Regions from separate parts of the Leptospira barantonii genome, predicted to be linked through region 1. Evidence: riboswitches for the same ligand, from Rfam matches in the RefSeq annotation. Region 1 holds a riboswitch; the other holds the start of a gene.
What was found. A riboswitch is a leader RNA that binds a small molecule or an ion and turns the genes downstream of it on or off. The one in region 1 is predicted to bind cobalamin.
Positions count from the first base shown of each region.

Region 2: linked by a shared signal. The riboswitch ahead of CH367_RS04880 (TonB-dependent receptor plug domain-containing protein) and the one ahead of CH367_RS11620 (CbtB domain-containing protein) in region 1 are both predicted to bind cobalamin.

Region 1 covers NZ_NPDS01000004.1:305,622-321,264, forward strand. The annotation lists gene CH367_RS11580 (S1C family serine protease) at 1-452, opposite strand, end outside; gene CH367_RS11585 (adenine phosphoribosyltransferase) at 581-1,114, opposite strand; gene htpX (protease HtpX) at 1,254-2,141, opposite strand; gene CH367_RS11595 (permease) at 2,294-3,904, opposite strand; gene CH367_RS11600 (ClpXP protease specificity-enhancing factor SspB) at 3,901-4,380, opposite strand; gene CH367_RS11605 (polysaccharide biosynthesis protein) at 4,373-6,274, opposite strand; gene CH367_RS11610 (STAS domain-containing protein) at 6,424-6,894, shown strand; gene CH367_RS11615 (hypothetical protein) at 6,900-9,032, opposite strand; cobalamin riboswitch at 9,314-9,499, shown strand; gene CH367_RS11620 (CbtB domain-containing protein) at 9,637-9,822, shown strand; gene CH367_RS11625 (CbtA family protein) at 9,825-10,688, shown strand; gene CH367_RS11630 (CbiX/SirB N-terminal domain-containing protein) at 10,694-11,875, shown strand; gene CH367_RS11635 (DUF3209 family protein) at 11,891-12,262, shown strand; gene CH367_RS11640 (FAD-dependent oxidoreductase) at 12,267-13,016, shown strand; gene CH367_RS11645 (cobalt-precorrin-5B (C(1))-methyltransferase) at 13,026-14,147, shown strand; gene CH367_RS11650 (precorrin-8X methylmutase) at 14,140-14,811, shown strand; gene cbiE (precorrin-6y C5,15-methyltransferase (decarboxylating) subunit CbiE) at 14,808-15,643, shown strand, end outside.
Region 2 covers NZ_NPDS01000002.1:30,084-45,726, reverse strand. The annotation lists gene CH367_RS04900 (ArsR/SmtB family transcription factor) at 1-248, opposite strand, end outside; gene CH367_RS04895 (SRPBCC family protein) at 355-810, opposite strand; gene CH367_RS04890 (ankyrin repeat domain-containing protein) at 877-1,533, opposite strand; gene CH367_RS04885 (YncE family protein) at 1,656-2,819, opposite strand; gene CH367_RS04880 (TonB-dependent receptor plug domain-containing protein) at 2,821-4,965, opposite strand; cobalamin riboswitch at 4,999-5,180, opposite strand; gene CH367_RS04875 (CapA family protein) at 5,213-6,253, opposite strand; gene CH367_RS04870 (class I SAM-dependent methyltransferase) at 6,341-7,204, shown strand; gene CH367_RS04865 (sensor histidine kinase) at 7,348-8,751, shown strand; gene CH367_RS04860 (response regulator) at 8,744-9,193, shown strand; gene CH367_RS04855 (hybrid sensor histidine kinase/response regulator) at 9,190-10,374, shown strand; gene CH367_RS04850 (GFA family protein) at 10,399-10,815, opposite strand; gene CH367_RS04845 (SRPBCC family protein) at 10,812-11,294, opposite strand; gene CH367_RS04840 (ArsR/SmtB family transcription factor) at 11,297-11,611, opposite strand; gene CH367_RS04835 (response regulator) at 11,694-12,452, opposite strand; gene CH367_RS04830 (diguanylate cyclase domain-containing protein) at 12,459-13,778, opposite strand; gene CH367_RS04825 (histidine kinase dimerization/phosphoacceptor domain -containing protein) at 13,775-14,947, opposite strand; gene CH367_RS04820 (HAMP domain-containing protein) at 14,953-15,643, opposite strand, start outside.

The DNA of each region.
Region 1 (15,643 bases):
TAAACCGATTGATCCTTTCTCGACACGATCCCTCTCGTAACGGAAACCTTGTTTCCTCCGATCGGATAACCGACCACGATCAAAGGAGAATTGAGTTCCGGAATTTCACCGAGTTGAAGATCTCTCGAGTCCTTATAGAAGTCCGCGCTTTCGGCTTCGAGCACCGCCAAATCGCAGTCATGCGCTAAGTGAAGAATTTTAACGCTGTACCATTCCGTTTGATTGTAACGTTGCACCTGAACAAACTTCGCGTTGGAAACGACGTGTGCGTTGGTGAGAATTCTTTTATTTCCGATTAAAAAACCGGTTCCCGAACTGGCACGCACGGTGTCGGTGGTCCAGGGGGAAAATGGGTTCACCGCTTGGGAATAAACCCTGATTTGAACGACTCCCTTACGGAGTTCGTCGAATGGAAGAGGGCTTTCGACGGCCTGAATTTCGAAACGCGCCATCAAAATCAGCGCGATCGAAACAACCGGAGTAACACGTTTCAAACTTCTTTGAATCCAAATTCCAAAAAAACCGGATAGTTTAGCCGTCAATGGGCCCTCCAAAAAGAATATTCTAATTTTAGAATTTTCTAATGTCCTTCAAACTCGCAGATAGCGAAAATCGGAACCTTCAATTCTTCCTGAAGTTTTTTACCGCCGCCCAGATCCGGAAGATCGATGATAACTCCGGCTTCGTAGACTTCGGCTCCGAGTTTTCTCAGCAGTTTCACCGCGGCGATCATCGTTCCGCCGGTCGCGATCAAATCGTCCATCACGAGAATTCTATCTCCCGGTTGGACCGCGTCTTTGTGAATTTCGATCACGTCTTTTCCGTATTCCAAATCATATTCTTCCGACACGGTTTCGGAAGGAAGTTTTCCTTTTTTACGGATGGGAATAAAACCCACGCCGAGTTGGAAAGCGAGCGGAGCTCCGGTAAGAAAACCTCTGGCTTCGATTCCGGCAACCTTTGTGATTCCCTTACCTTGGTAGCGGTTTACGAAGGTTCCGATCGTAAGAGCAAGTCCTTCGGGATCGAGTAAGAGTGAAGTAATATCGCGAAACAAAATTCCCGGTTTCGGGTAATCGGGAATGGTTCTGATTTTGGATTTAACAATAGACATCTAGGTTTTACGTCCCAGGATTTTTAATTTACGGGTTCTATTCAAAAAATCCGAGACATTTCAAACAATTCTTTTTTGTTCCGAACGAAGAAAAGCCCGGCAAAACCGGGCTTATTTTGAAAGTTCCGTTAAACGATTCTTAGTAACCGGAATTCTTCAGAGCGGCAATTCTCGCTTCCAAAGGTGGGTGCGTCGAAAACAAGGCCATCCATTTACTATGACCTGAAATTTTCATAGTCGCAAGAGCTTCTCCGCCTCTTTCGTCTTCGGGTGCGTCGAATGTGCGTCTCAATTTTTCAAGAGCCGCGATCATATTCTGACGTCCCGCAAGTTTTGCGCCGCCCGCGTCCGCGCGATATTCTCTGGTTCTGGAGAAATACGCAACCACGATCGATCCGAGAATGCTGAACAGAATACTGAGAACGATATTAGCCACAAGACGAACGGTGTATTGAAGATCTTCCTTCACCATTGTACTGAGCGCGTAACTGATGATTCTCGAAAAGAACATTACAAAAGCGTTAACAACACCCTGAACAAGAGTCATCGTCACCATGTCTCCGTTGGCGACGTGGGCCAACTCGTGCGCGAGAACTCCTTCCACTTCCGCGTTGTCCATTACTTGCAACAAGCCGCTGGAAACCGCGACAAGAGAACTCGATTTGGAAGGTCCAGTTGCAAACGCGTTGACTTCTGGAGAATGATAGATTCCCACTTCGGGAATCGGAAGATTTGCGGCTCTTGCGAGTCTTTCCACTCTGGAATACAATTCTCTTTCGACTCCGGATGCGGATCTAGGATCGATGATCTTTACTCCCATCATCATCTTTGCCATGAACTTGGATAAAAGCAAAGATACGAAAGCGCCGCCCATTCCCCAAAGGAAACAGAACACGAGTAGGGAACTCAGATTGATTCCGTTTGCGTCCAGATAAGGACCGATTCCAAATACGCTCGTGATGATGGAAATCGTAACGACCACGAGAATATTGGTCAGCAAAAACAACCCAATTCGTTTAAACCACATTTTGGTTTCTCCTATAACTTCTCTATATATACTACTACTGAAATCAAGAGTCGATCTATCTATTTCACGGATTTAGACCCGCAAATGCGACCCATAGGGAGCATTTGCGTTGAGTTTTTTTGACCCAGGAATCCATTTTGCGCTGAGTTTTTTTAAACTTTTCTCGGTTCCTTTCTAAAAAACGAAGCGAGCAGGAATAAAATTCCAAGCAATACATAGGCCACTACGAAAGAATTTAAACCGACTTCGAACTGATTGAGAATATCGTTTCCTCTCAAAGAAAATCCGTGAATAAATCCGGTGCCCGCGAGAACCGCCGCGATCAAACAAGTGATCAAAGCCTTTTTAAAATCACGATCGATTGCGAACACCGCGATCGAAGCCCAGATCATGGACGAGATCAAAAACCCTTGCGACAAACTCAACAATCCTCCGAGAGGATACGGTAAGAATGGAAGACCCAGAGGAACGTCGGACAACCAGAGGTGTGCGGTTTCTTTTACACCCGCATTCTCCAGAACTCCCGCGATCGAACGATCCGCGTAGTTGAACGTGGATTGAACGAGTAAAATTCCCCAACCTGCAAGCGCGGGTAGAATTCCGACAACAACGGCGGGTGCGTGTCTGGAAGGAGTCGCTTCAAACGCTTGAGAACCGATTACGATTCCGATCCAAAGAACGATCGCCATTCCCGCTTCCACGGGGATCAACGCCTGAATGAATGCAAGAAGACCGAAGAGCGCGACGATCGTCATAAAGACGCCATTCAAAGTGGAATAACCCGCTCTCGCACCCAGAGCCTTCCAACCCGGATGACCTATGTAAATCGTAGTAGGAAACGGAGAACCAAAAAAAGAACCGACAACGGTTCCGATCCCGTTCGCCATAAGAGAATCTCTTGTGTTAAACGAATCTCCGGAAGCCTCGGCGGATTCTATGTTCTGCAAAGATCCGATCACGTTGAAAATTCCCATAGGAATCAAAACCGCGAGATATTCGCGGATGTCCGCAAATTGAAACGCGGAAAATAAATCCCCGATTGAAAGTACGGGAAGATAAAAACCGATCTGACTCGTGGAACCTTTGAGTAAGGCTCCGTCCATCATAGGATTTCCCCAAACTCCTTGCGACCAAGCGAGAATGGTTCCCAACACTACGGAAACAAGTCCGCCCGGCAAACGGAACGGAAACACGACCCGAGCAAAATACTGAAGAAGAATCACGCCGAACGGCAAGAATGCGATCAAAGGATTCTGAAACGTACGAACTAAAAAGTCCATCGAGATAAACGTAATCGCGATCCCCGCAAGAGAGGAAAGAAGAGCCGCACGAGGAGTCACCTTACGGATTTTTTCCGCGATAAAGGAACCGCCCATCTCGATCAAACCGGAAAGAAAACTTGCGACAAGTCCTACCTGCCAAGCGATTTTGTAATCGCCGGTTTTCTTATATACGGGAAGTATAATAAAGAAAACGAACGCGAACAACGAAACCGTATTGATCCCGTAAGGAAGAGCGGTGACGTCGTTTCGATTTTCCTTTTCGGCAAGACGATGCGCCTGCCAGGAATAAAACAGGTTCCCGAGTAGAAGAGAAATTGCCGTACCCGGAAGAATGACTTTATAAACGAAGTCACCCGGAACACCACAAAGTGTGGTCAGCAAAAAAGAAAGAACAAGAATCTGAATCAGATTGTCGATCATCAGACCGAAAAATCCGTCCAAATCCCCAAGTACAAACCATTTGAATTTATTTTGGCTCATTGTTTCGATTTACTCCCAAAATCCACTTGAATTACGTTGGACTTATCGTCCTTCGTATCACCCTCTTTTTTCTCTGTTGAAACCGTCTTCTCAGCGGAAGGAGAATCCTTTTTTAAGATCTCCGGCTCCGTAGTAAAAACCTTCATGTTCGTCAATGTTTGTTGTGTTTTATCAAAATAACGTAATATACAATCCCAGGGAATAAAGATCTCCTCCCAGGTGTAACCGAACTGCAGTTCCGCGTAGATCCATTCTTCCCCGGCGTCCAAATTGCGAACACCGCCTTTGGGGCTGAATACGAGAACGATTCCGGATTCTTTTTCGTCGCCGACTAACCCGCGTTTGCCGATGACCAGTTGAGGATGGGGAAGTGCGTGTAAATAGAAGGTTCCGAACCGGTCCCAGTAAAGATCGAACAAAGAACGTTTGAACTTTCTGAGGGCCAGGATTTCCTCTTTCAGATTTTGTTTATCCATTCTTCAGGTTTTGCTGATCGGTGACGCCCGCGTTGGCTTCGTTGAGATAATCTCCGTGAATCTTGTATTCCGGAACCAGAGCCCTAAACGCAAGAAAGATGTCCTTGTCCTTGTTGGCTCTTCCCGCATTTAGAAGTTCGTTGAACCTCGCGACGAAGGTGGTCGGTTCCTGATTTTCCAGAGGAGCGGCGATTTTGATCTTTGGATGATGCGTTTTTTTGATTCCTTCCAAATCGAGAAGAAGTTCTTCGAACAACTTTTCTCCCGGTCTCAGTCCGGTGAATTGAATCGGAATATCGACGTGAGGTCTGAGTCCGCAGAGACGGATCATTTCTTCGGCGAGATTTAGAATCTTGACGGGTTCTCCCATCTCGAGAATAAAAATTTCTCCGCGTTCTCCCATACTTCCGGCCTGCAACACGAGTTGTGTCGCTTCGGGAATCGTCATGAAGTAGCGGATCACGTCGGGATGTGTAACGGTAACCGGTCCGCCGTTTGCAATCTGTTCTCGAAAACGAGGAATTACGGAACCGTTCGAACCGAGAACGTTTCCGAATCGAACCGTGATGAACTTGGTTCTGGTTTCTCTGGAAATGTGTTGCAGATACAATTCGGCCGCACGTTTGGAAGCTCCCATGATGTTCACGGGATTGACCGCCTTGTCCGTGGAGATCAAAACAAAACGTTCGACGCCGGAAAGCCTGGAAATGTCCGCGATGTTCTTCGTGCCGAGAATGTTATTCATCACCGCTTCGGTGGGATTTACTTCCATCATCGGAACGTGTTTGTAAGCCGCCGAATGAAACACGACCTGCGGAGAATGTTTTTCAAAGATCGAACTGACTCTGGAAAGATTTTTGATGTCCGCGACGATCGGAATGAGTTCCACATTCTGACCTTGTAATTTTTTCTTCAGTTCGTATTCGATTTCGTATAACGGAGTTTCGGAAGAATCCAACAAAAGAATCCGAGAAGGTTCGAACACAGCGACTTGTCTGCAGAGTTCGCTTCCGATCGATCCGCCCGCGCCGGTAACAAGAATGGATTTGCCTTTTAGATAAGAACGAATCGATTCGATTTCCAAGTCCACAACCGGACGACCCAAAAGGTCTTCCACCTGAACTTCCCGGAGTTGATTCAACTTTGGAGAATCGAAAAACAAGGAACCCAAGGAAGGAAGAATTTTAAACTTCACATCCGTACTTTCAAACGAACGGATCAAACGGCTGATCAGTTTTCCATCAGGATTCGTGATCGCAATGATGACTTGTTTTACCCCGAACTGATGGATCATCTGTTCTGCTTGTTCGATCTTCGCGAGAATCGGAACCCCTTGGATATGTGCGCCGATCTTTTGAACGTTATCATCCAAGAATCCGACTGGGTTCAGTTTTAGTTCGTTGTGTCTACGAATTTCCGAAAGTAGAGTAGCTCCTACTTTTCCCGCTCCGAGAATCAAGGTAGGAAGTCCTTCCTCTCTCGACTTTTTCAGAATGTACTGATCCCGAAATACTCTCCAGGAAAAACTGCGGATACAAAGAAAGCTTAAGAGAAGAAGGGTATCCAACACGGGAACCATTCTCGAGAGCTGTTCGAAACGATTGTAAAATAAAAGTGCGGTAGTCGAGATCAGGGAAGAAAGAAGGGTAACCTTGATGATTTCCACGAGATCATGAATCGACGCATAGGCCCAAATCGATCGATAGATGTCGGAAAGAATAAACACCCCGGCCCTTACGGTGATTACGATGATCAAAGAGGTGAAAAATCTTTCCGGAGACGCTAAAAAAACGAAGGACTCAAAACGGATCCAATGCGCCAAAAAGAAAGAAATTCCCATGAAGAGTAGATCCAAAGGGAAGATCCACATTCTTCTATTCCACTGACCGAGCATGTAGGAAATAAAATCCGCTTGTTCCTAAAAGTCCAATCTTTTTGAAACGAATCGGCCCGATTTTTAAACGAACCGAAAAATGTGTTGCAGAAATTCTTTTCTTGCCCCACTCCAATAGGAGAATAAATCGGTTCTATCATCGGGACACCTTGAAAGAAATTATCATCAACCTCCAAGGAGATCTGGACTTTAAATTGGGAGAGGCGCTTCTTTCCAAGTTGGAGGAACTTCCGGATTCTCCCCGCAAAATTCTTTTGGATGCGAGCGGGCTCGAATCCGCCACGTTAGAAGGCGCTTCGATATTAAACCGACTTCCGGAACGTTTTCCACAATCCAAATTCGCGATTTGTTCCGTGCCGAACGGAATCGAAATCTCCGCGCAGGGCGCTCATGAAATTCCGGTTTTCTCCGATCGGGATTCCGCCAAATCCCACTTAATCTCGACCGAATCGAACCAGACTTCTTCCTTTGGGGAGAATTCTCCGGTGCTCGTCAATTGTCCGATTTGTTTTCATCTTTTAAAAGTGCAAGGTTCCGGGAACTACGGTTGTCCGGCCTGCCATTCCAAGTTTTTCGTAACCAAGGATTGGCGTATCTCCACGTTCGAAAGATTATTATAATATTCTTACATTTCTTCGAAAAACTGGATCGTCTCCAAAACTTCCACCGGAACGTTTCCCGCTTGGAAGTAAGGATTGTATCTTTTTTTGATTCCCGAAACCAATCTTCGTTTTCTCGCTTCGAATGAATCCATGGATTCCTTAAGGATCGGATTCTTCTGCAACTCGGTGCGCAACTGAGGAGAAAAAGGCACATAACGGTTCAGAATATCCCTAGAAACACGATTGAGTCTGAGTTTCCCGGACGATTCGAAAAGAATCCAATACGAATAATCGGACGCGAACATGTCCTTCAGATTTTTTCTATACTTCACAAGTTGTTGATCTATGTTTTTTTTCGCGTCCGGTGTGAGCGCGGGGGACTTGCGAAAATTCTCCAGATACAGATAATATTCCGAGGTCAGAGAAGGCGGGGAAGAATCCTTCCACTTTCTTCCTCGAACGGTTCTTTCGATTTCCCATCGGAATTCGCCTAACGTTCTTGTGATCGCAAGAGTCATGTTTTCGTTCAATACCTGCGGAAACACAAGACGTCCTCTCGACATCAGACCCGACGTGATCTCTTGCCAAAGAACCCCTCTGCTTCCGAACACGGGAAGAATGATACAATCGGGAGCCATCTCCTTCATCGCAAGGTCCGGTTTGCCCGGAGTTTGTTCCGGTTCGAAGGAGATCTGTCTGTAAAAAAGATGTTTATCGATTTTATGTACGTGATCCACGACCGCGTTTAATTTTTCGGGTGTTACGAGAAACGCGTCCGTCTCTCCGTACATCTGATCCTCGGAAAGAATCGGATACGCAAGATTCGGATTCGCCGAAACTCCGATGAGTCCGTTGTATAAAAGATTGCTCAATTCCCAATCGAGAAGATGAAGTAAGTCTTCGATCCCGCTGTCGCCCGCGTAATCGTCCGTTCCGGTTTTACGAACCATAGACGCTCTGACTTGTTCGTAGGATTGTGCGAGATGATTTCGAGACGGAGTTTTTTTTCCGGAAAGAATCAAACCCAACCACTCCGGTAAAAAATATACCGCGAGTTTGTGATTGGTCGGATACGGATCCTGTGAGTAACTTCGAATTTTCTCCAAGGTTCCGTAGAGCTGAACGATTCTCGCGGGAGAAAGAAGATTCTCATCCATATAAAAAAAGTATAAGAATAAAAGAACCGCTTTAGGAATCGGTGATATATCCGATCTGTATCTCGCGTAACAAGCGGAGTAAAGTTCGATAAAGGTTTGTATCTCTTCGGGTTTGTGTTCCTTGCGTACGAGACCCGGATGTTCCTTAAACGCGTGAACCCTTTTTTGTATCTCCGAAGTAACGGAAGTGCCCATCGCGGCGTAGTTTAGAATTTGAGAAAGGCTTCCTTGAAACTCATCGGGAAGCGAAACGTCTTCCTGCGCGCCTCCGACCCCGCCCATTTGGATTCCGCCCCAAGTCCTCGTTTTTTCAGCGTCCTTCTCGGGAACGGTCTCGACTTGAATTCCCATATCATTTCCGTTTAAACTGAGAATCTTCGCGTCGAAACGAATCCATTCCTTGTCGTCTCCCGAAAATAAAACGTGAATCTTATCCCCCGTTGCAACCGGAAACGAATGATAGAGTTTTTTTGTGAACACCTTCGTATGAAGACTTTTAGAAACAAAGTCCGGGCCAGGCGGACCGGAATACAAAAATCCCGGAAAGGCCTCGTCTCCGTCCGTAAGAAACACAGCGGGAAGAATTTTCCTCGGATGAGGCCCGAGATCGTGCACAAGATGTTGCAATCTTTTGAATATAAGTGCGTCTCTCCAAGCGGGGAGTTCGCCTTGGTGCGCGAGATAAAGCGCGAGTTCCGGAAGAAACACTTCTTGAAACCAGGAATGAGAATCCGCGATCTTTTGAAGAATCGAAACCGCGACGTGATCCAAAAAGGCGTGAATCTGAATCACGTCCCTTCCGTTCATATACGTTAGCGGTAGCTTCTTGAGAATTTTCGCTCTCAGACTCGCGCGGTGTTCGATCGAATTCCGAAAACGTCTTTCGAGATAATATCCCGCAACGAGCAGAAGCGCAACGAATATGGTTCCGTTGATGACCGGTATCCAAGAAAATTCCGGCCATACCAAAATCGGGCGGGCTTGCGCTAAAAAAAACATGCGAAATGTATAAGTTTCTTTTTTTCAGGGGTCAAGCAGGATTCTTAGAAGCGTTTCGATTGTAAGAACTTGTACTTTGGAAAGCGCCGTAAAAACTCTGCAAACAAATTCCAAAACTTCGAACCGTTCTTATCATAGATCCGAACGAACTCCGTTTCAACTCGAAAAAGGGAAGAATCATCGTTTCTTAAAGTAGATTCGATTTAACTTCGCTTTAAAAGATTTTGCAATTCGGTTAAAAAAACTTCTTTTCAAAAGAATCGTTAAGAATGCGACTGGACTTACAGTCCATTTTCATGGGATTCATCGATGCTTCGCATCGGTGGGAAGACGGTTAGAATCCGTCACGGTATCCGCCGCTGTAAGAGGGACGAAAGGCATATTAAGTCACTGGGTGATAAACCTGGGAAGGCATGCCGAGTAGGAAGATCTCAAGTCAGAATACGACCCTATGAAAATCCTGAAGATACGTTTCGACCTCGGAAGTAAGGCGATCCGTAGCTTAAATAGAACATTACCGTATAACACGCGTTAGATCCTTAAGGGATTGATACGCTTATAGTCTGTTTGTCTTGGAGTTTACTCTGAAAGGAGGAGTATTCTTATGCGTACCGTTTCCACGTCTTCGCAAACGAGCAAGGGCCTTTCCATATCTTTGGATCCGATCCTTACCGTTTCCTTGGTTTTTGTTTCTTTGTTCGTAATTTACATCGTCGGTTTGGAACCGATGCCTGAACTTCACGCGTCGTTTCACGATATACGACACGCCACCGGTTTTCCCTGTCACTAAAAATGAGGGAGAATCTTTTCAAGCGACTCGTTTTAGGTTCTAAGGCGGGTTTGATCGCAGGTGTCGCTTATGGAATCCTACTTCAATTCCTTGTGACTCCGATGATCTTAAAGGCGGAGGTTTTCGAAACAAACGCGAACGTTTCTTCCGCGTCCGCGAACACGACAACTTCAGCCAAAACACATTCGCATTCCCATGTAGATGGAAAAAAACACCATCACCATTCTGCCGTTGTTTCCAACGAAGGTTCCGATTCAAGTCAGAACATCCAAGACGAAAATTTCGAAACTCTAAAACGAAACGTTTGGACCTGGATCGGCTGTCTTCTTTTAGGTCTTGCATTCGGCGTTCTGAGCGCGATCGGATATAGCTCGTTAGAGTTTACGAATATTCTAACTTTCGAATGGATTGAATCCGTTTGGAAACCGTCGCTTTTGATTTCGGGAATCGGGTTTATCGTATTTTATGCGATTCCTTCTTTGGGTCTTCCGCTCCAACTTCCGGGAGTGGCGGGTTCCGAAGAGGATTTCGAACTCCGACAAGCCTGGTGGTTACAATCCATCTTCTTGTCTTCTGCGGCTTTGACGTTTTGGTTTTGGATTCGAAACCGTTTTTTTAAGGGAAGAATTTCGAGCGCGATCGCATTCGTTTTTCTTCTCGGAATTCTTTTCGCATTCTTATTTTGGATTCCGGGTGTTCCGAAACATTCCACAACCACTTCGGTGCCGAACGATCTGCTCGTTGAATTTAGAATCAAAAGTGCGATCGCAAATTTTTTTCTTTGGTCTACGATCGGTTTTTTGATTTCGAATTCGATTGCAAAAAATCGAGAAGTTCCGTTTCCCCTGGAAACACGGAAGGTTTAGAAAGAATGAAGGATTTCGGAATTCTCATCGTAGGACATGGAAGCAGAGAAGTTTCCTCCGGCGTTGAATTTGAAACCTTTGTTCAAGAATACGCGCGGACCAGACCCGAATTCGAAATCAGAATCGCTTACGTGGAACTTGCGGAGCCAGATCTAAAAACATCTCTCCGAAATTTCGCGAAAACACATTCCAGAATTCTAATTTTTCCTTTGTTTTTGTTCGCGTCCGGGCATGTAAAAAACGACATCCCATTGATTCTTTCGGATTTAAAAGCGGAGTTTCCGAATCACGAATTCGTATCGGCTCTGCCTTTGAACGTACATGAGAATATCATAAAACTTTTAAATATTCGAGCGGGCGAAAGAATCGGAGCGGAATCCCAATCCAAAACCGGAGTGATCGTAGTCGGGCGAGGCGCATCGGACGTCGATTCCAACGGGGAATTCTACAAAGCGGTCCGTTTTTTCGAGGAAGCGAATTCTTTCCTTTTCGTAAAACCGAGTTTTATCGGAATCACAAAACCTCTGCTCCCCGAAAGTCTGGAAATGTCCGCAAAACTCAGACCGGAACGGATCTTGATTCTTCCTTATTTCCTATTTGATGGAAAGCTAATACAAAAGATTTCTCATATAGCCGAGGACTATTCCGAAAAATATCCTTGGATTAAAATTACCACCGCGGGACATTTCGGACCCGATCCGATTTTGTTTCCGATTTTGGACGAAAGAATTTCTTCCGCATTGTCCGGCAAAGAAAGACTTCCTTGCGACAACTGCGAGTATCGAGTTTCCATTCCCGGACTCAAAAACAAAGTGGGCGGACTCGATTCTCTTCTTTGGAGTATGAGACATTTGGAAACTCATACACAAGCGGCTCCCCACGAATTCCCTCATAGAAATCTAAAAAAACATATCTACGTATGCGAAAACGTGGACTGCGCGAGCAAGGGAAGCATTTCGCTTATCAATAAGATCCGATCTTCGATCAAAAAACACGGAAGACAAACAGACTTCCGAGTTTCCAGAAGTTCCTGTTTGGGAAGATGCGGAGAGGGGCCGACCGTCGTGGTATACCCGGACGGAATCTGGTATCAAAGAGTCAACGAAAGCGACGCGGAAGAACTCGTCGCCGAACACCTGTTTAACGATCGTCTTGTTTCAAGACTGGTCGATAACATCATGCAATAATTTTAGGAGAATACGATGGCATGTCACGAAGTGGCCGCACTTAGACTGGGAATGATGAACGTAATCGGAATCAAGGACGAAACGACGATCCAACACGAACGCGCGGAGATCGGAGACGCGTTACAATCGCCGGGACCGATTCGTTCTTTAGCCGAAGCGAAGGATTTCGAATCCTTGATCAAGTTCTACGAGGCTTCCTTAACCGACCTCGAAGAGATGATTTCCAAAACGAAGAAGGACGATCCGAAGATGGCTTACTATCGTTCTCTTTTGATTCTCACCAAAAAAGTGGAACTCGAACTGAAGAATTCTCTTCTCGGTTTTCAGAATCTTTTTCGAGATTTGGAAGAGATGCACGATTTCGTACACGAAATTTATCCGGCGTAACGATATGGCGAATCCTCCCAAAAAAGCGCGAATCAAAAACGTAACTCGAACCAACGGTTCGGCCACGATCACCTTTGTTTCGTTAGACGGACCTTTGGATTTTTTAGGAGGACAGTATGTCATCTTCAATTCCGGCGTTAAAACGAACGACGGAAAGGAAATCAAAAGGGCATATTCCATTCTTTCCTCCGATCGATATCAGGGAGAATTTCAGATTTGTGTCCAGCCCGTAAAAGAAGGATTAGCGTCTTTGCATATTCCTAATCTTGCAATCGGTTCCGAGCTCGAATTCTCGGGTCCTTGGGGAAAATTTATCGGAAATTTACAATGGCCCCGGGAAGGAAAGACCCTTCTCGTCGCGACGGACACCGGAATCACGGCGATATTTTCGATTCTCCATTCTCAGAGATGGAACGAAAAACTGAAAGACACGAGCGTGATCTGGTATGTTTCCCGCGAAACCGAATTTCTTCCGGTTCGCGACGTCATGGAAGGACTTCCGATAGGATTCAATTCTTTGAATGTGATTCCGATCTCCAAGGTCAACGATCCAAAAAGGGAAGCGGAATGTCTTTGTTCTTTCACGGACGAATTGAATGCATCCGCTCTTCCAACGAACGCTTTTTTGGCGGGAGACGGAAAATTAATCCGAATTGTAAAGGATGTCCTTTTAGCAAAAGGAGTTCTCGAAGAAAACATAGGCGCAGAAATCTTCTTCAATTCTCCCAGACAGTTGGAGTCCGTAAAACGTTAGGCGACATCGATGGCTACCAAGGAATTAAGAGAAGGATTCACCACGGGAGCTTGTTCCGCGGCCGCGGCCAAGGCGGCCACACGTCTTCTCTTAAAAAGACAACCCGTTTTGGAAATCGAAACCACTCTTCCGAACAAAAGACAGGTTTTGTTTTCCGTCAAACGATGCGAACTGGAAGGAGAGGTGGCCATCTGTAGCGTCGTCAAGGATGCGGGAGACGATCCGGATTGTACACACGGAGCTGAGTTAACCGCCCGAGTTCGCTTAACAAAAGAAAGTAAAATTATATTAAAAGGCGGAGACGGAGTCGCGACCGTCACCAAGGCCGGGCTCGGTTTGGATGTGGGAGAACCCGCGATCAATCCGGTCCCGCGTAAAAACATCAGTGAAATGATTTTGGAAGAACTCGAAGGAAGTTCGTATAACGGCGCCGAGGTGGAAATCAGCGTTCCAGGCGGCCAAGAAATGGCGAAAAAGACGATGAACGAACGGCTCGGTTTGATCGGCGGTATTTCGATCTTAGGTACAACCGGAATCGTAAAACCGTATTCGACGGCGGCTTTTAAGGCGAGCGTGATTCAAGCGATCCAAATGGCGAAAGAATACGGACTCGATACGACCGTTCTTACCACCGGAGGAAAATCCGAAAAGTTCGCGATGGATCTATTACCGAATTTGAATGAACTTTCCTTTATACAAGTCGGGGACTTTATCGGAACCGGAATCAAAACGAGCGTAAAGGAATCGATTCGTCACGTGATCGTGGTCGGGATGATCGGTAAGTTATCAAAGATGGCCGACGGTGTGATGATGACACACAGAGGCGGATCTTCCGTTAATACGAAAATGTTATCCGAAATCGCGAGATCCATCGGCGTTCCCGAACCGATCGCGGAAGAAATCCAAAACGCAAACACAGCGAGACACGTATTAGAAGTCTGTAAAGCGAATGGATACGAGATCATCACCACTCGCATTTGCGAGATCGTGGCTAAAAACTGCTCCAAACACGCGGGAACGAATATGAGAATTTCCTGTTATATGGTCGACTTCGACGGAGCGCTTTTGGGCAAGTGCGAAAATTTTTCGCAGGAATTAGAAACAAAGGAAGAGAACTCCGAACATGAATGACATGAGACAGATGACTACCCTCGGAAGGGAAATCGAAGACAAATCCTTTTCGATCATCGACGAAGAAGCGGGTCCGCATTCTTTTTCCAAAGAAGAATGGGAAGTGGTTCGAAGAATCATCCACGCAACCGCGGACTTCGAGTATAAGGACATTACAAAGATACATCCCAAGGCAATCGACTCGGGTATAGAAGCCTTGCGCAACGGATGTCCGATCGTCTGCGACGTTCATATGATCATCGCGGGACTCAATCAGGAAAGACTCGGAGCTTACGGATGCAAAACATACGGTTTTATTTCGGACGCCGATGTGATCGAACGGGCTAAGGAAAAAAATTCCACGAGAGCGATCGAATCGATTCAGAAAGCAAAAACATTAGGATATCTGAATGGATCGATTCTCGCCGTCGGAAACGCGCCCACCGCACTTCTCGAAATCGAAAGATTGATCCGGGAAGAGGGAATCAAACCCGCCTTAATCATCGGAGTTCCGGTCGGTTTCGTTTCCGCAATCGAATCCAAAGAAGTGGTTTTAACATTAGAATCTTCTGATATATTCTCGACGCCCTACATTCTCACCAGAGGAAGAAAAGGCGGCAGCACGATCGCGGTCGCGATCATACACGCTCTTCTTCTTTTGTCCTCGAAACGAGGAGAACGATGAAGGCGGTCACCGTAATCGGAATGGGCGACGAAGGTTGTCCCGGGTTGTCGAGCATCGCGGTGAACGCGGTCGCTAAAGCGCAGGTCCTCGCGGGGGGAGAAAGACATCTGGATTTTTTTCCGCAGTTCGCCGGAGAAAAAATAGTATTTAAGGGAAATCTAATACAAGCCACCGAAAGAATTGCCGAGCTCGCGGCGGAACATACGATTTGTGTTCTCGCTTCCGGAGATCCTTTATTTTTCGGAATCGGAAATCTAATCGGTAAAAAGGTCGGATTGGAACACGTGGATTTTATTCCGGCCCCGAGCGCGATCCAACAAGCGTTCGCCAGAGTGGGGATCAAATGGGACGATGCAGAGATTTTATCCCTACACGGAAGACCGATCGAGGGGTTTATCACTAAATTACAATCTTTGAATAAGGTCGCCTTGTTTACGGACGAGATCAACCATCCTCAGGCGATCGCATCCTACATGAAAGCGTACGAGGAAACGGATTGGACCGCGTTCGTTTGCGAAAATTTAGGCGGAAGAAACGAAAGAATCCGTAAGTTCGAACTGAATTTGTTAAGCGAAGAACAGGAAATCAGTCCTCTGAACGTTTTGATTCTGATCCGAAACGCCCAAAACAGAAAGGCGCCTCCGATTGTGCCTAACGTTCCGGAAGAAAATTACGCGAAACGAATCCCGAAAAAAGGACTGATCACCAAAAAGGAAGTTAGAATTCTTTCCATTGCGTTTTTGGAAATTCGGGACGACAGCGTCGTCTGGGACATAGGAGCCGGTTCGGGATCGATCGCGATCGAGGCCGCACAACTCGCTAAAAATGGAAA
Region 2 (15,643 bases), on a different contig from region 1:
CGATTTTGAAGTTTCAAACGAAAACTGCGGCCGTCTTCGGGATCTCGAATCTTTTGTACAAGTCCGGCTCCCGTAAGCACGTCGATATGTTTGGCCACGCCCGCAAATGACATGGAAAAAGGTTCTGCGAGTTCCGAGATCGTCAAAGGACGTTTTCGCAAACGCGCGAGCATCTTTCTTCTTGAGCTGTCGGAAAGGGCCGCAAAGACCCGATCCAGTTTTTGTTCCTTATTTAACAATCCAACCATTTAGTTGAATATTTTTCCTCGGAACAAGGACTGTCAATTATTAAACCGTTTTGTTGAATAAATTATTTCGGGAGGTCTGAGTTTAAAAAAGGGGAGAATTTACCGTTTAGCCGGTTTCGCAGAGAGTCTTTAAGGCTTTCAAAGCGCGGGGCCACATGTCTTGGAACATTTCTTTGTATTCTTCCGCGATCTGCATCTCCACGGTCAGCTTTGTGTTTCCTTTCGATTCTTCTTGAAAGGTGTAGTTTTCAAAGGAAGGCGCCCATTGTTTGACCGCTTCGCTTTCGGTATCGACGACTCCGTTTACGATCAAACCCACATGGAGAATGGAAATGAATTGATTCGGAATATTCTCCTGAACCTTGCTGAACATTCCTTGAAGATTTCCGTCGTCGTCGGGCCCGACAAAACGGATTTCCGTTCCCTTTTCCCAAGTTCCTTCGTAATAAGAACCCTCGTGAAATTCTTTGGTCCAGATCCGATACGTTTTATCCTCGAGCATCTTGTTCCAAACCGTCTTTACGTCGGCGTGGATGGAAATGTTGAAACTGATGGTCTCCATATTCAATTCTCCTTAAGTCGAAACAATGTTTATCTTTGTCGCACCTGCGTCAACCGGAATGTCGAATCAAACTTCCAGAGCCTTGGCTTCGACCGCATTCCCTTTTTCTAATGCGATTTCGTAAGGAGTTTGTTCATCGGAACTCATTCTCTTTTTGTCCGCGCCTTTTTTTAAAAGAAGTTGAATGATTTCGATACTTCCGGACCTACTCGCGGCGATATGTAAGGGTGTGATCGCGCCCGGATTTTGAAGAGCGTTCGCATCCGCTCCTTTTTCCAGAAGAATTTCCACGATCGATTTTTTTCCGGTGGCTACCGCGGAATGCAAAGCCGTGTTCCCATAGGAAAGTTTACTCTTGGACGTAAGACTCAAATCCGCTCCGGCCGAAACCAAAAATTTTACGATCTCCAGATGACCGAAGTAAGCCGCGAGATGTAAGGCGGACCAACCGTCTTGGGAAAGAGTATTGATCGTTTCGTGAGAAGCGGCGACAATGCGTTTTGTTTCTTCCAAATCGCCGAGAGCCGCGGCTTCAAAAAGATTCCGATTCGTACTCAGCTCGTAAATCTCTTTAGAAATATCTAATTTTCCGTAATAAACGGAAAATAAAATCGGAGTGATCCCTTCTTCCGTTACACATTGAAAAAGACCGGGATCTCTTTTTAGAAGACCGATCACTTTGGCCGTTTGCCCGCTTGCTATCGCCTGAAAGATTTCCTGCATAGAGATCACCGTCGCTTTTTGAGAGAGGATTAAATCCCGTTTTTGAAAAAAATTCAAGAGAATTCTTGATTCGAATTTCATAAAACGATTCGAAAGAACGACGCTGCGCGAGAGGGAAAAGTTTATTTCAATTCGATAATATCGTACGGCTGAAGATCCACCGAGATCGGATTCGGAGTCAAAAGCGCGTTCCCCCGTTCCGTATCGAACATGGTCACACCCGGCTGTTGAAACTGAGTGTTCCCCACATATAAAATCTTATCCGAGGCAAGAAGAATGCTCGAAAGACTCGCGTCATAACTCGAAGGAATGGTGAGAAGAGTGGAAATTTTTTCTCCGGAACTCGGATTGAACACCTGCAAGGTTTTTGTAAAACCCGCGTCTAAAACGGAAACGTAACCCACCGAATCCGATTTTATCTGAACCGTAAGAATATCCCCGCCGGCTACGGTTTCCGAATAAAGAAAACGAGAAACAAAAGAACGTGTTGATAAGCGAAATGCGCTCACTCCTCCGTCGATCTGACTCTGAAAACCCATTCTCGCGGGAGTTGCGACCACAAGATGCGGTTCTCCGAAAAGATCCACGAGCTGTGGTTTGCTCACGGGATTGGAACTCGGAAACGTATAATTTCCCACAACCTTATCCGTCCTGATGTCGATCTCCAACAACAACGAAGTCGTGTTAGGTGGAAAATATCCGGAAGGATCGTTTCGATCCAATCTTTCCAAACAAACAAAAAGAGAATCGCCCACGATCTTCAAACCGTTCATCTCGGGAATTCCGTCCGGAGCGCCGCCGGTCGAAAACGTTTCGGCATAACCTCCGAGATCGATCGAACCCGTGATCGTCAAATACGTCGGATCTACGATCAACAAACGATTGGAACCGTAAAGACTCACGTACGCTTTGGACGCGCTCGCAAATTCCATGTCGACCGGATTCACTTTTAAACCGAGGGAAAGTTCAGCGATGGTCACAAAACCGTAGTTAGGTTCCAAAACTTGAATGCTGTCCCGATTGAGTCTGTTTAAAACGTAGACCCTTCCGAGTCCAAAACGCGCCACGGCGTCCGAATGAATCGGAGTCAAACCCGGATAACTGTAAAGAAGAGAAGGATTGACTACCTTAAACCGTCCGCCCCCGCCGAAATCGGTCGTAACGACTCCGATGTTTCCGGGAGAATTCTGGGTCAAAAGAAGACTTAAAAAAGAAGGTCTTTCAATGTCTCTGCAAAACACATTCAAAAAAAAGAATAAAATAATAATCTTAAGTTTTGATCTCATTTCAAAACCTCATGCTCAAAGTGGCATACCAGCTTCTTCCCGGAAGCGGATAACCGATCAGGTCCGAGACTCTTTTATCCGTAAAATTCTTCACTTCGAAGGTGAGAAGAAATTCTTTCGAAGGAGCGGATTCTTTCGGATTGCCCGAGGCGTCCTTCGTAAACTCTCCGGGCTCGGAATAAAGAACCCAGGTGAAAAAATAATTCCAGATCTGTCTCGCGGGAATGTAATTGATGTATTCGTTCGTTCTATCCCGAAACACCGCGCCTATATACAAAAGTTCGATCCCGGTTTCCAATCGTTTTCCCTTCCAGGAAAGAGTGCTCGAAAACTCATGTCTCGGTCTTAAGGGAAGAATTTTCCCGTGCAGATACGGAGACGAAGAATTGTTGATCGCCTCTTGATACGTATAGTTGAACAAAAACTTAATCCCGTATTTCCAATCCTCTCTATGAGAAAATTCTAATCCTCTAATTCTCGCCGAGTCCACATTCTCCGGTCTTAAGGTGAACTGAGAGTTCGGAAGAAACAAGATCATATCCTTGATGTCTTTTGAAAAATATGAAACGCTCGTTTTCGTTTTCAGGAAAGAATGATCCGACTTCATGACAAAACCCGCGTCACCGTTTCCGCTTTGTTCCGGTTTCAGATTCGGATTGGCGATGATACTTCCCTGTTCGCCGAACATTTCCAAGAAAGAAGGAATTCTATACTGTTTCGAAACGTTCGCTTGAAACTGAAGATCCCAGGTTTCCTTTTCGAACAACTTCCATACAAAACCGAATTTAGGATTTGTGAATGCGGTTTTTTTCTGATCGCTCGCAAGAGGATCCTGTCTTCGATACCAGGGCTCTTCCGAAGGAAAACGATCCTTGTAATGATCCCAGGTCACGGAGGGAATCAAAAGAACTTTCGCGTTCCAAAGCCTCACCTCGTCCTCCAATCGAAAGGAAGAATAGGTACGCTCTTTGAGAGGTTCCACTCTTCCTATAACATTGGACGGAGTCAGCCTCTCTCGATCGAAGGATTCTTTTTCCAAGGAAGCAAACCCGCGAATGATCTGGTAATAATCCGTAAGATACAAAGTCGGCATCACTTGAATTCCGGTCTGACGAATCTCCGCTCTCGCGTTCGGCGTTCCTTTGGAAAACTCCGAACCCGGATCGAAAAGATCGTCCTTGGCCGCGGTATAAAAACTTCTCGTTTCCAATCGAAAGGAATCGGTGAACAAACCCTTCGTGTCCGTCGCAAACGAACCGGTATATCGATCGTATTTTCTGTGAACCTGATTGGTTTGATTGGAACCCGGTCCGGGAAGTCCGTGGATTCTATGATTGAAGTCGTTTAACAATTTGAGTTCGGTTTTTCCGATCTGGTATTTCAGAGTTCCGAACAATGCGGCCCTTTCAAATGCGGCGTTTTTTCTTCTGTCGATCGTGTCGTCTAACGTGTTTAATACGACCGTGCCGTGATCGTTTTTAAAGGAGAAATTCTGATCCGATTTTTCCCCGAGCGCCAAAAAGCTGGCTCCGATTCCGTTGTAGGTCCCGGTATGCGAAACGCTCGCCTTTCCCGTGTTAAACGAACCACCGCCCAGATTGATCCGAGTGCGCGGCTTTCCCGAATCCTTTCTCGTAACCAAGTTGACCGAACCTCCGATCGCGGAACCGGAAAATCCGATCGGATTCCCAGATCTATAAACTTCCACACTTTCCAAGCTATCGAAAGGAAGATCGGCGAGATTGACTTCTCCGCCCTGGGAGTTGTTCAACGGAATTCCGTCCAAGTAGATTCTGGATTGATTCGGATTCGTTCCTCGAATCGAAAGAGTGGAATAAGAACCCAAACCTCCGAAGGACCGGACGCGAAGCCCGGCTTCTCTTTCCAAAACCTCCGGCAAAGACGTATAACGCGCCGAAGTTTCGTCGAGTTTGATCGCGGATTGAAAACCGCTCGGATTGGATCTGAAATTTTGGGAACCGGAATCGGAAACCTTTCCGACAACTTGAACCGTTTCCGCTTTTTGTGTAGGTTCGGTCGTTACGGAATTCTTATTACGATCGTCCTGCGCGGATAAACCCCGGATGATAAGGAGAAACAGGAAAAAAGAATATTCTAATCTTCGAATGTATTTTTTGGGTGCCATTCTCAAACCCGACCTTAACTCCCGAAAGTCCCATCAGTTTGTATTAACTTGTCAGGTTTTCTGGCTTTCGCCGATTTCGCTCCCTTCCCGCGAAAAAACGCAGTGGGTTGATTGCGAAATCCTTTACGGCGATTACAGCTGCGGGTTCAGCTCCGGACTTAAACCGGATTCCCTTCCTCTCGAAAAAGAGGACGTACAAGTTTCCGTTCCAGGTTTTCCGAGAGGGATCAGGCGAGCAAGATCAATCTCAAGGAAGAATGGTTCCGTCTTCGGAAATTTTAGGGCCTTTGCCGGGGAAATCTTCCCGGGTCAGCTTCTTCATCAAGTCGATGGTTTTCTTTTCGGGATCGTATTCGGGGATCGAAGCCGAGTCGAGTTGCAAAGGAATGATTTTTCCTTTTACAAACTTGCCTTGCGAATCCACTTCCGTTTCGAGAACGAGGGAATAACCGACCATTCCTTTGGAAGATAACGCTCTATAACCCATAAAGTTTCCGAGCGAGTACGCGATCAATCTTCCCTTATACAATTCCATCGCGCGCACCAAATGAGGACCGTGACCGATCACAAGATCCGCCCCCGCGTCGATGAGAGAATGACTGAACTCGACAAGGTTGCCTCTGTATTCTCCGTAAAAACGTTCCATCTGATTTTTTACGTGAAGAGCGGGACCGCCTTCCGCTCCGCCGTGAAAGGAAATAAAAACGAGTTGGGCTTTTTTCTTCGCTTCCTTAACGAGCTCAACTCCCTCTTCGATTTCGTTCACGTTGTTATGCGACTTCAAATGGGAGAATCCGATCCACGCGATCGAAACGTTCTTCACGTTCATATACGTGATCATTCCCTTCTTACCCGTATAACGAATCCCCGCGTCGGAAAGATTTTTCTGAGTATCGTCGAAACCCTGCTGGTGAAAATCCAAGGAATGATTATTAGCAATGCTTAAAATATCGAAACCTACGTCCTTCAAAACCTTCGCATAAGAAGGAGGAGTTCTAAACGCGAAGATCATTCTTCTCGAAGTATCCTTGGAAGTGTTCGGATAATTGGTAAGAGTACTTTCAAAGTTTCCGAAAAGAATGTCAGCGCCTTTCAGATGATTCTCCACCTTACCGAACAAAAAGGATCTTGGATCCTGAATGTTCAAAGGTTCCGGAAAATTCGTTCCGGGCACCATGTCGCCCACGGACTTGATTTTAATCGTCGTATTCGCCTGAGAATCCGCGATAAGCGCGGATGAAAAAAGAAGAAAAGCGGATAGAATGGTAAGAATTACGTTTCGGTTCATGTCCTTTCATGAGTTTCAACGAGAAGATCCTCGTAAAGCAGAATTTCTATCAAAGGAATCGCGACCCCGCCCGATAAGAATCATAGAATGGAAAGAATCCCCTGCAACACCTGCGGTTCGTTCGAGTTCGAACCTCTTTTTTCCAAATCCAATCATAAGAACGAACTCTTTCATATCGTTCGATGCAAACGTTGTGCGCTCGTGCAAGTAAGTCCTCAGCCCTCTTCCGAAGAAGTGGCTTCTTATTATTCGGAAGAATATTTTTTAAAACGAAGCGACCGGGGTTACGATAACTATTTTTCGGACGGAATCAGAAACGAAATCTCCAGAGTGTTCGGACTCAACTTAAAGGATTTGGATTTCAACGTTTGGGAAGAATCCTTGTCCTCCGAAAAACGATGTCTCGACGTGGGTTGTGCGGCCGGTTATTTCGTGGATTATATGCAACGCAGAGGTTGGGATTCGTACGGAATGGACATCGCGGAAGCGCCCGTGAAGTTCGCGAAGGAAAAACTGAATCTCAAAGTGGAACAACTGGATTTTCTCGAATGGAAACCGAAACGGGAAGAGAAGTTCGATCTGATCACCCTCTGGGCTTCCATAGAACATCTTCATAAACCCAAAGAAACATTAGAAAAGATTTATACACATCTGAAACCCGGAGGAAGAATCATTCTTTCGACCTGCCGCTGGGGAATTTTAGCAAAATTGCAAGGACCGTCCTGGAGATATCTGAACGTTCCCGAACATTTATACTACTATTCCTTATCGGGAATCGTAAAACTCTGCGCGTCTCTCGGACTCAAAAAGAAAAAACACATCACATACGGAAGCGGACTTACCGCAAAAAAGAACGCCTCCGCGCTTTACAGAACTCTAAAATACGTAGCGGACCCCGCGGTCAAACTTTTGGACCAAGGCGATATGATGGCCCTTTCCTTCGAAAAATAAAAAAACACGCAGGACTTCCCTTCCGCTTTGAAATAAATTCTTGCCCGATTTGGAAAAAATGGAATATAATTGCCACGTTTCCGAGCGGGAATCCTAAGATTTTCTTGCTATTTTTAAGTTTATAAACGATAAACGTTATCTCGATTTTTGAGGTTGTTTTGAAAAGTGCGATTGAAAAGAACATCGTCTTCGGACTGAGCGTTATTGTCGCTTTAAACGCGATTATCGCGGGAGCCTCGTTTTACGGACTCCGACAATCTGCGGAACTGAAAGAATGGGAAACTCATACCCAGGAAGTTGTCATCAGCCTCGAAGAAACCTTATCCGCGTTCAGCGAAATGCATTCCATCATCCGGGGTTATATCCTTTTTACGGATCCTTATTTTCTAAAGAATTTTTACGAAACAAAAAACGAAATCTACGAACGGCTGAACAAAGTCGACAACCTGACCAAGGACAACGCGGAACAACAGCAAAAGATCAGCACAGTTCGTCCTTTGATCGACGAAAAGATTCTTTATCTGGAAAACCAAGTCGTAAAAAGACAAAGAACCTCGATTCAAAGTTATGTGATGCCCTTTCGTTCTCCTCAGGGAATTCCTCTCACCGAAAAAATAAAAACCATACTGAGAGATATGAAAAAAGAAGAAGCCGCGCTTCTTTCGATCCGCAAAAAAAAATCGGAACAGAATCTGACGATCGCGACCGCGTTCGTTTTTTCCGGAATCGTTTTGAATCTTTCGTTTATCATTCTTCAGAACTGGCTTATCTACAGAGAAAGCAAACGTAGAAGAGCGGCTGAAGACGCCGTGGAAGAATCGAACAAAAATCTAAAAACCCATTCCGAACAACTGGAAAGATCGAATAAGGATCTTGAAGCGTTTTCGTATTCCGTTTCGCACGACCTTCGCGCGCCGATCCGAGGTATATCAGGATTTTCTAAAATTCTAATGGAGGATCACGGAAACGATCTCGGAGAGGAAGGAAGAAGAATTCTCAACATAGTCATTCAGAATTCGGAAAACATGGGCCAACTCATAGACGACCTTCTCGAATATTCCCGTTTGGGAAGAAGGGAAATCGCGTTCTCAGTCGTGAATATGAAGTCCATGGCCGAAAAAATTCTCGAAGAAGTTACGAACTATTATCCGGAGTCGAAGATGGAAACGATCGTGGGTGATCTTCCGCACACGAAGGCCGATTCCGGTCTTCTCAAACAACTTCTATTCAATCTCGTTTCGAACGCGTTTAAATATTCCAATAAAAAAGATTCCCCGAAGGTAGAGATCGGTTCGTATCAAAACGACGGAGAAACCGTATTCTTCGTAAAGGACAACGGAGCCGGTTTCGATATGAAATACCAACACAAACTTTTCAACATCTTTCAAAGATTGCATCACGCCGATCAATTCGAAGGAACCGGAGTCGGCCTTGCGATCGTAAAAAGAGTCATTGAAAAACACGATGGTAGAGTTTGGGGAGAAGGTAAACCGAACGAGGGCGCTTGTTTTTATTTTACTCTGGGAGTTCACGAGAATCATGGATAAATTTGAAGACAATCTGATTTCGATCCTTTACGCGGAGGACAATCCTCAGGATTCGGAACTCACACTACGAAGTCTTAAAAAACACAACCTCAGCAATCAGGTCAAACTCGTTCGAGACGGAGAAGAAGCATTAGAATATCTTTATGCAACCGGACGTTATGCGGATCGGGACCCTTCTCACGTTCCTTCTCTGATTCTTTTGGATCTAAAGATGCCGAAGGTCGACGGGATCGAAGTCCTTCGAAAAGTAAGAAGCGAAGAAAGAACGAAGATGCTCCCCGTGGTCATTCTCACCTCCTCCGCCGAGGAAAAAGACATAGTGGAGAGTTACAGACTGGGAGTGAACAGCTATGTGGTCAAACCTCTCGAGTTCGGAAAGTTCAGCGACGTTGCGAGCGAAATCGGATTTTATTGGATTCTAATGAACAAAAGCATACTATGATTCAGAGAAAAGTTTACATCATCTGTATTGAGGACAACCCGAACGATTTGGGTCTGATGATCCGTCAAATCAGTGCGAGCGGTTTGGACTTTTCGTATAAACAAATTCAAACCAAAGAAGAATTGGTCCAGGAATTCAAAACAAGCGAGCCAGATATCATCCTTTCCGATTTTTCACTTCCTTCCTTCGACGGAATGGAAGCGCTTCACCTCGCGCAAAAATATCATCCGAAGGTTCCGTTTCTTTTTGTTTCGGGTTGGCTCGGAGAAGAAGCGGCCATTGAAGCTCTCAAACAAGGCGCCACCGATTATATTTCCAAAAATAAAATCACCAAGTTGATGTTCTCCGTGGACAGAGCCTTGAAGGAATACGACGAACGAAACCTTCTCGAAGAAGCGGAACGCGAAAACGAAGCTCTGAAATCCCAATTGCTCCAAGCGCAAAAACTCGAAGCCATCAGTCTTCTTGCCACGGGTGTGGCCCATGAAATCAATAACCCGCTTACGATCATGATCAACTTTGCGCAGTTGATTCTCGCACAAAGTAAAGACGACTCCATTCTCAAATACGCGAGCAACATTTTGGACGAAGGGGAAAGAATCGGCAAAATTACGAAGGATCTTTTAAAACTCTCAAGACACGAGAAGCTTGTTTTGTCCCTCGTCAACTTCGGCGAGATCATTCAAAAAACGGTTTCTCTCTGTGAACAACTCTTCAAGAAGGATTTGATTCAAATCGAATCGGATATGCCCGATTCTCTTCCCGCAATCCGATGTGTTCCTCAACAGATTCAACAAGTCGTTTTAAATCTTTTGAACAACGCAAGAGACGCACTCAATCAAAAATATCCCAAGTTCGATTCGAACAAGATCATTCAACTTTCGGCAAAACAATTCGACAAGGAAGGAAGGATCTGGATTCAGATGATCGTCGAGGACCGAGGAATCGGAATTCCTCCCGAAGAGGCTAAAAAGATTTTCAGCCCGTTTTTTACCACGAAGAAGGTGGAAAAAGGAACGGGACTCGGCCTTTCCGTCAGCACCGGAATCATCAAAGATCACGGCGGAGAATTATATTACGAAAGTAAAGAAAACGAATATACTCGTTTCTTTATAGACCTTCCGGTCAATCCGGAAAACAAAAAAGAATCGGACGCTTCGATCGAAAAGAATTTCGCCTGAACGAAGCGACCTACCCGACCGCTTCTATCCCGTTGGCATTTTTTCGAAGGCTTGCAAGGAAGGATCGATGGAATCCCATGCTAATCCGCGAACTTTATAAGTGAGCGCATGGGGAGAAAAAAGATTCGGGTCGTCCAAGCTAGTCGCGTGAATCGCAATCAAATCGGGCATCGCTACAAAACGAAGATAAACGGGCGTCCCGCAGACGGGACAAAAGGAATGAATCTTCACGTTGCCGCTATCGCCTTTGACTTCCCAATGAGTCGCCTCGCCGGTGATCGACATCTCGTCCTTCGAAGGAAAGGTCAGATAAGAACCGTGTCCGGTGCCGCTTCGTAACTGACAATCACGGCACTGACAATGATTCTGAAAAATAGGAGCGTGTTTGGTCGTATAACGGATGGCACCGCACGCACATCCGCCCGTATAAATTTTGCTCATGAACGATTCCCGTTGGAAGCCAACTTCGGTTTAGCAAAAACGTCGATCCCCTCGCCCGTTTCGAGCAAGGACTTCAAACTGGAAAGAACGATCGGCCATCCCTGTTGAATTCCCTTTGCCATTCCGCTTCCCGCTTCGAGTTCGTCGTGGGTTACGGTTAACTTTACCATTTCCTCATATACGTCTATGTCGAATATAACACGGCTATAACTTTCGGGATCGGATGCTTGTGAAGGACTTGCCCATGTGATTACCAAACGTGAAGGTGGAATGACTTCCACCACCTTTCCTACGATCTGAACCGTACGTTCCGCGTTGTCTTTCACGTGCTCCCAATGCGATCCCGGTTTCCAATCGGAGACATTCTCATGACCCCAATAACGTCGTGCGATCTCCGGTTTCATGATTGCTTCGAACACCTTTTCCGGCGTCGAACGAATGTAGGTCACATAAACGAAACTCGTCTTTTCTTTACTCATGGTTACTCTCCTTCAAGCTCTTTCTTCAGGTCGTGTAGCAGGCTGAGTCGTTGTTGTTCGAATTTCCGTACCCATCGCTCATAGACCTCGTGCAACGGAACCGGGTTGATAAAATGCAATTTTTCCCGTCCGCGCCAAACCGTACTCACAAGATTGGCCGCCTCGAGAATCCCGAGATGCTGTGTAGTCGATTGCCTCGCCATGTCCAAGTGCTCGCAGAGTTGATTCAACGTTTGCCCGTTCTTCTCATAAAGTAGATCGAGCAATTTTCTGCGCGTCGGGTCTCCCAGTGCCTTGAAAACATTGTCAGCGTCCATCCGTTACGTTCGTGATTTTGATTATGCAGGTATTTACCTGCATGTCAAGTGAAATACTAGAAAATATGGGATTTAAACCCGGTCACTCTGCCTTTTTGCGAATGATTAAAACCTTACCGATCGCCTCGCTTTCGTTGCCGAGAATGGCCCTGTTTACGATCTCCACGCTCGTTCGTTCCCCATTCTTCGATAACAAAAATCCTTCGGTGGGAATCACATAGGAGTCGGGGGCAAAATTACTAGTTTCGATGTTGCCCAATTTTATAACGGGAGCTAAATTAAGAATCTCTTGTATAGATCGTCCAAGCGCTTCCTCTTCCTTCCAACCGGTAAGCGTTAATGCGACGGTGTTCATAAAGTAAACGGTTTCGGTGTTGTCGATCGCGATGATTCCCTCTCCGATATTCTTGAGAGTGGAACGAACCAATCTTTCTTTTTTTTGAATTTCTTTATCGGAATCGTTTTTGTAAAGAATCAGCTCGATTGCGATCTGCAGTTCTCGAGTTTGAAACGGCTTTAGAATAAACCCGCTCGGATTTGTTTCTTTCGCTTCTTTCATCGTATCTACGTCCGAAGAAGCGGTCAGATAGACGACGGGAACATCTAAGAATTCTTGTATCTTCTTTACGGTTTCGATTCCGTTTAAATTCCCTTTAGAAAGAATGATATCCATCAAGATCAGATCCGGCTGAAAAGTTCTGGCTTGTTCAATCGCATCGTCTCCCGTAACGGAAACGAGAAGATTCTCATAGCCCATTTTCAAAAGACGACGTTTTATATCTTGTGCGACAAGAGTTTCATCCTCTACGATGAGTATCTTTGACGATTCCTTGGAAACCATTCGAATTCACACGACTTTAACTTCGCTTTCCGACGAATAGAAAGCGTACGTATTCTTTCCCTTTAATTTTGATCGATACATTGCGGAATCCGCAAAACGAATCAGTTGATCGATGTCCATACTGTCTTTCGGATAAACCGAAATTCCGATGCTCAAACTCAGCAAAATCGTAAAGTCTTCGATCGAAAAAGGTTTTTTGAGAGAAGAGAATATTTTTCGAACCACCTTCTCCGCATCGGACGTATTTGCGAGGTCGTTCAGGATGATTACGAACTCGTCTCCGGAAAGCCGAACGATGATGTCGTCTTCCCGAACGATCGCCTTCATACGATCGGAAAATTCCCGAAGAAGTTTATCTCCGGTCGAGTGTCCCATCGTATCGTTTACTTTTTTAAAATCGTCTATGTCTATAAACAAAAAGGACATCGTGTATTCTTTTCGTTTCGGTCTCTCGATTTCTATGTTTCTTTTAAAACGTTCGAAAAGTAGAGTACGATTCGGCAATCCAGTGAGCGGATCGTGATAGGCAAGATATCGAACGCATTCTTCGGTAACCTTTCTTTCGGTGACGTCCCTAAAAACGAGAACCGCGCCTAACGTAACTCCGTCTTCCATATGAATGAGCGAAGCGGTACATTCGATAGGTCTATCCTTTCCGAATCGATCGACCAAACGGATATCGCTTACAAAAAGAATCTGTTCCTTCGTTTCTAAAATATGAGAAATCGGATCCGACATCTCGTCCTGTTCCGAATAAGAAACGATTTTGACGATCTCTTGAATCTTTCTTCCGCCGACTTCGGCAATGGTCCATCCCGTAAATCCTTCCGATATACGATTCATAAACGTAATGTTTCCGGTTGCGTCGGTCGCGATCACCGCGTCTCCGATACTTTCCAGTGTAGTCAATAAGAGCTGTTGATTTTCTTTTAACTTTCTCTCCATCGTATGTTTGTTCAAAGCGATTTCGACTGCGATCTGAAGTTCAAGAGTTCTCACCGGTTTGAGTATATACCCGTACGGTTCCGTTTGTTTTGTACGAATCAGAGTTTGATCGTCCGCATACGCGGTTATATAAACGACCGGAACGTCCATCGTTTGCCGAAGTTCCGTCGCAACTTCGACGCCGTCTATCTTTCCCCTTGTCAGCATAATATCCATCAGGACTATATCCGGTTTTAATACGGACGCCGACTGCAACGCCTCGGCTCCGTTTTTTGCGATCGCCGGAAACGGATATCCCATCTTGACCAACCGGTCCCGAATGTCTTTTGCAACGATGTTCTCATCCTCTACGATTAGGATCTTTGCGGTATATTGATTCATTTTCTTACCCTGTTCGAATCCATAGCCATCAGTTTAAATTTTGTTCCTTCGCTTTTCTCCAAAGTCAACGTAGCTCCGATTTGTTCGGAAAGAATATTCACTAATTGTAATCCTAGCGAATCGGTCCGACTAAAATCGATATCCTCGGGGAATCCGACTCCGTCGTCCCCCACCGTCAGAACAAAACCCTCCTCTAAATTACGAATGGATATGTATATAGTGCCTTTCTCTCTTCCTTTGAACCCGTATTTTAAGGAATTCGTAACCAGCTCCGTAACGATCAGGCCGCAGTGGATCGCCGAATCGAGCGTGAGAAAAATCGGATCGGCTTCTATTTCGAAGTCGATCTCGGAATTGACCCTATATGTACGGAGAAGATTGGTCGTAAGATTATATAAGTATTCTTTAAAGTCCATCTGAGCGAGATCTTTGTTCTGATAGAGAAGCTCGTGAATCAGAGCGATGGATTTGATTCTGGATTGGGCGTCTTCGAACAATTCGAAAGATCTGGAGTCGGTGATATAATTGGATTGAAGATTGAGAATGCTCGAAACAATCTGAAGATTATTCTTAACTCTATGATGAATTTCACGGAGTAAAACCTCTTTTTCGCGCAAAGAATTTTTCAAAGCGTCTTCTGCTCGTTCTCGATCCGAAATTTCGTTGACCAAGTTTTGATTTACCTTCTTCAACTCTGCGGTTCTTTCCTGAACGCGTTGTTCCAGCTTGTCATGACTTTCCCGCAACAATTCGTCTTGAAGCAGTAGAGTCTGATTCTTTTTATGAAGATCCACAAAAACGGAAGCCTTGGATTGTAGGATTTCGGGAGCGATCGGCTTAATCAAAAAATCCACCGCTCCTAATGAATATCCTTTGAACATCCAAGACTCGTTGTTTCCATAAGCGGTCAGGAAGATGATCGGAATCTGCGCGCACTTTTCTCTTTGGCGAATCAGAGAAGCGACTTCGAATCCGTCCATACCCGGCATTCTTACATCCATAAAAATTAAAGCGAAGTCGTCCGGTTCCAACAAAGCCTTTAAGGCCTCGTCGCCGGAACGAGCTTTGATAAGATTCAATTCTGGACTGACTAAAATTTTCTCAAGAACCCAAAGGTTGTCCGGATTGTCATCCACGATCAAAACGTTCACTTTTACGTGTAAAGACATAGACGTTACCTGCACAACCAAACATGAAGAAGAGAAAGCAATTGATCCACATCCACCGGTTTGGTGATGTAATCGGTCGCTCCGGCTTCGATACATTTTTCCCTGTCCCCTTTCATCGCCTTGGCAGTAACCGCGACGATCGGAAGTGAAACGAACTTACTCATAGATCGAATGGCCCTTGTCGCTTCATACCCGTCCATATCCGGCATCATCACATCCATGATGACGATTTCTATATCGGGTGTATCCTGAAGAATTCGAATCCCTTCGCTTGCGTTCTCCGCAAAGGCGACTTTCATCTTTTGTCTTTCGAGAACGCTCGTAAGAGCGAAGATATTTCGAACGTCGTCGTCCACGATCAACACTTTATGACCTTTTAACATAGGATCGTTGTGTGAAGAATCCAGAATCATCTTTCTCTGAGAAGTGGATATATTCTCCTGCGATCTATGAAGAAACACCGCGGTCTCTTCGACGAGCGAGGATATCGTTTCCACTTCTTTGATCGTATTCGTATCTTTGAGAGTTTGTATCTGAGCCAAATCGTTCTGACTCAAAGGGCCGTCCGAATAAATCACGATCGGAAGATGATCCATTCCGATTCGGTTGACCTCTTCGATCAGATCGAAAAATTTTCCCTCTTCAAATTCGGAGGAAACGATCAAACAATCCACAAGATCTTTTTGCAGAACATCG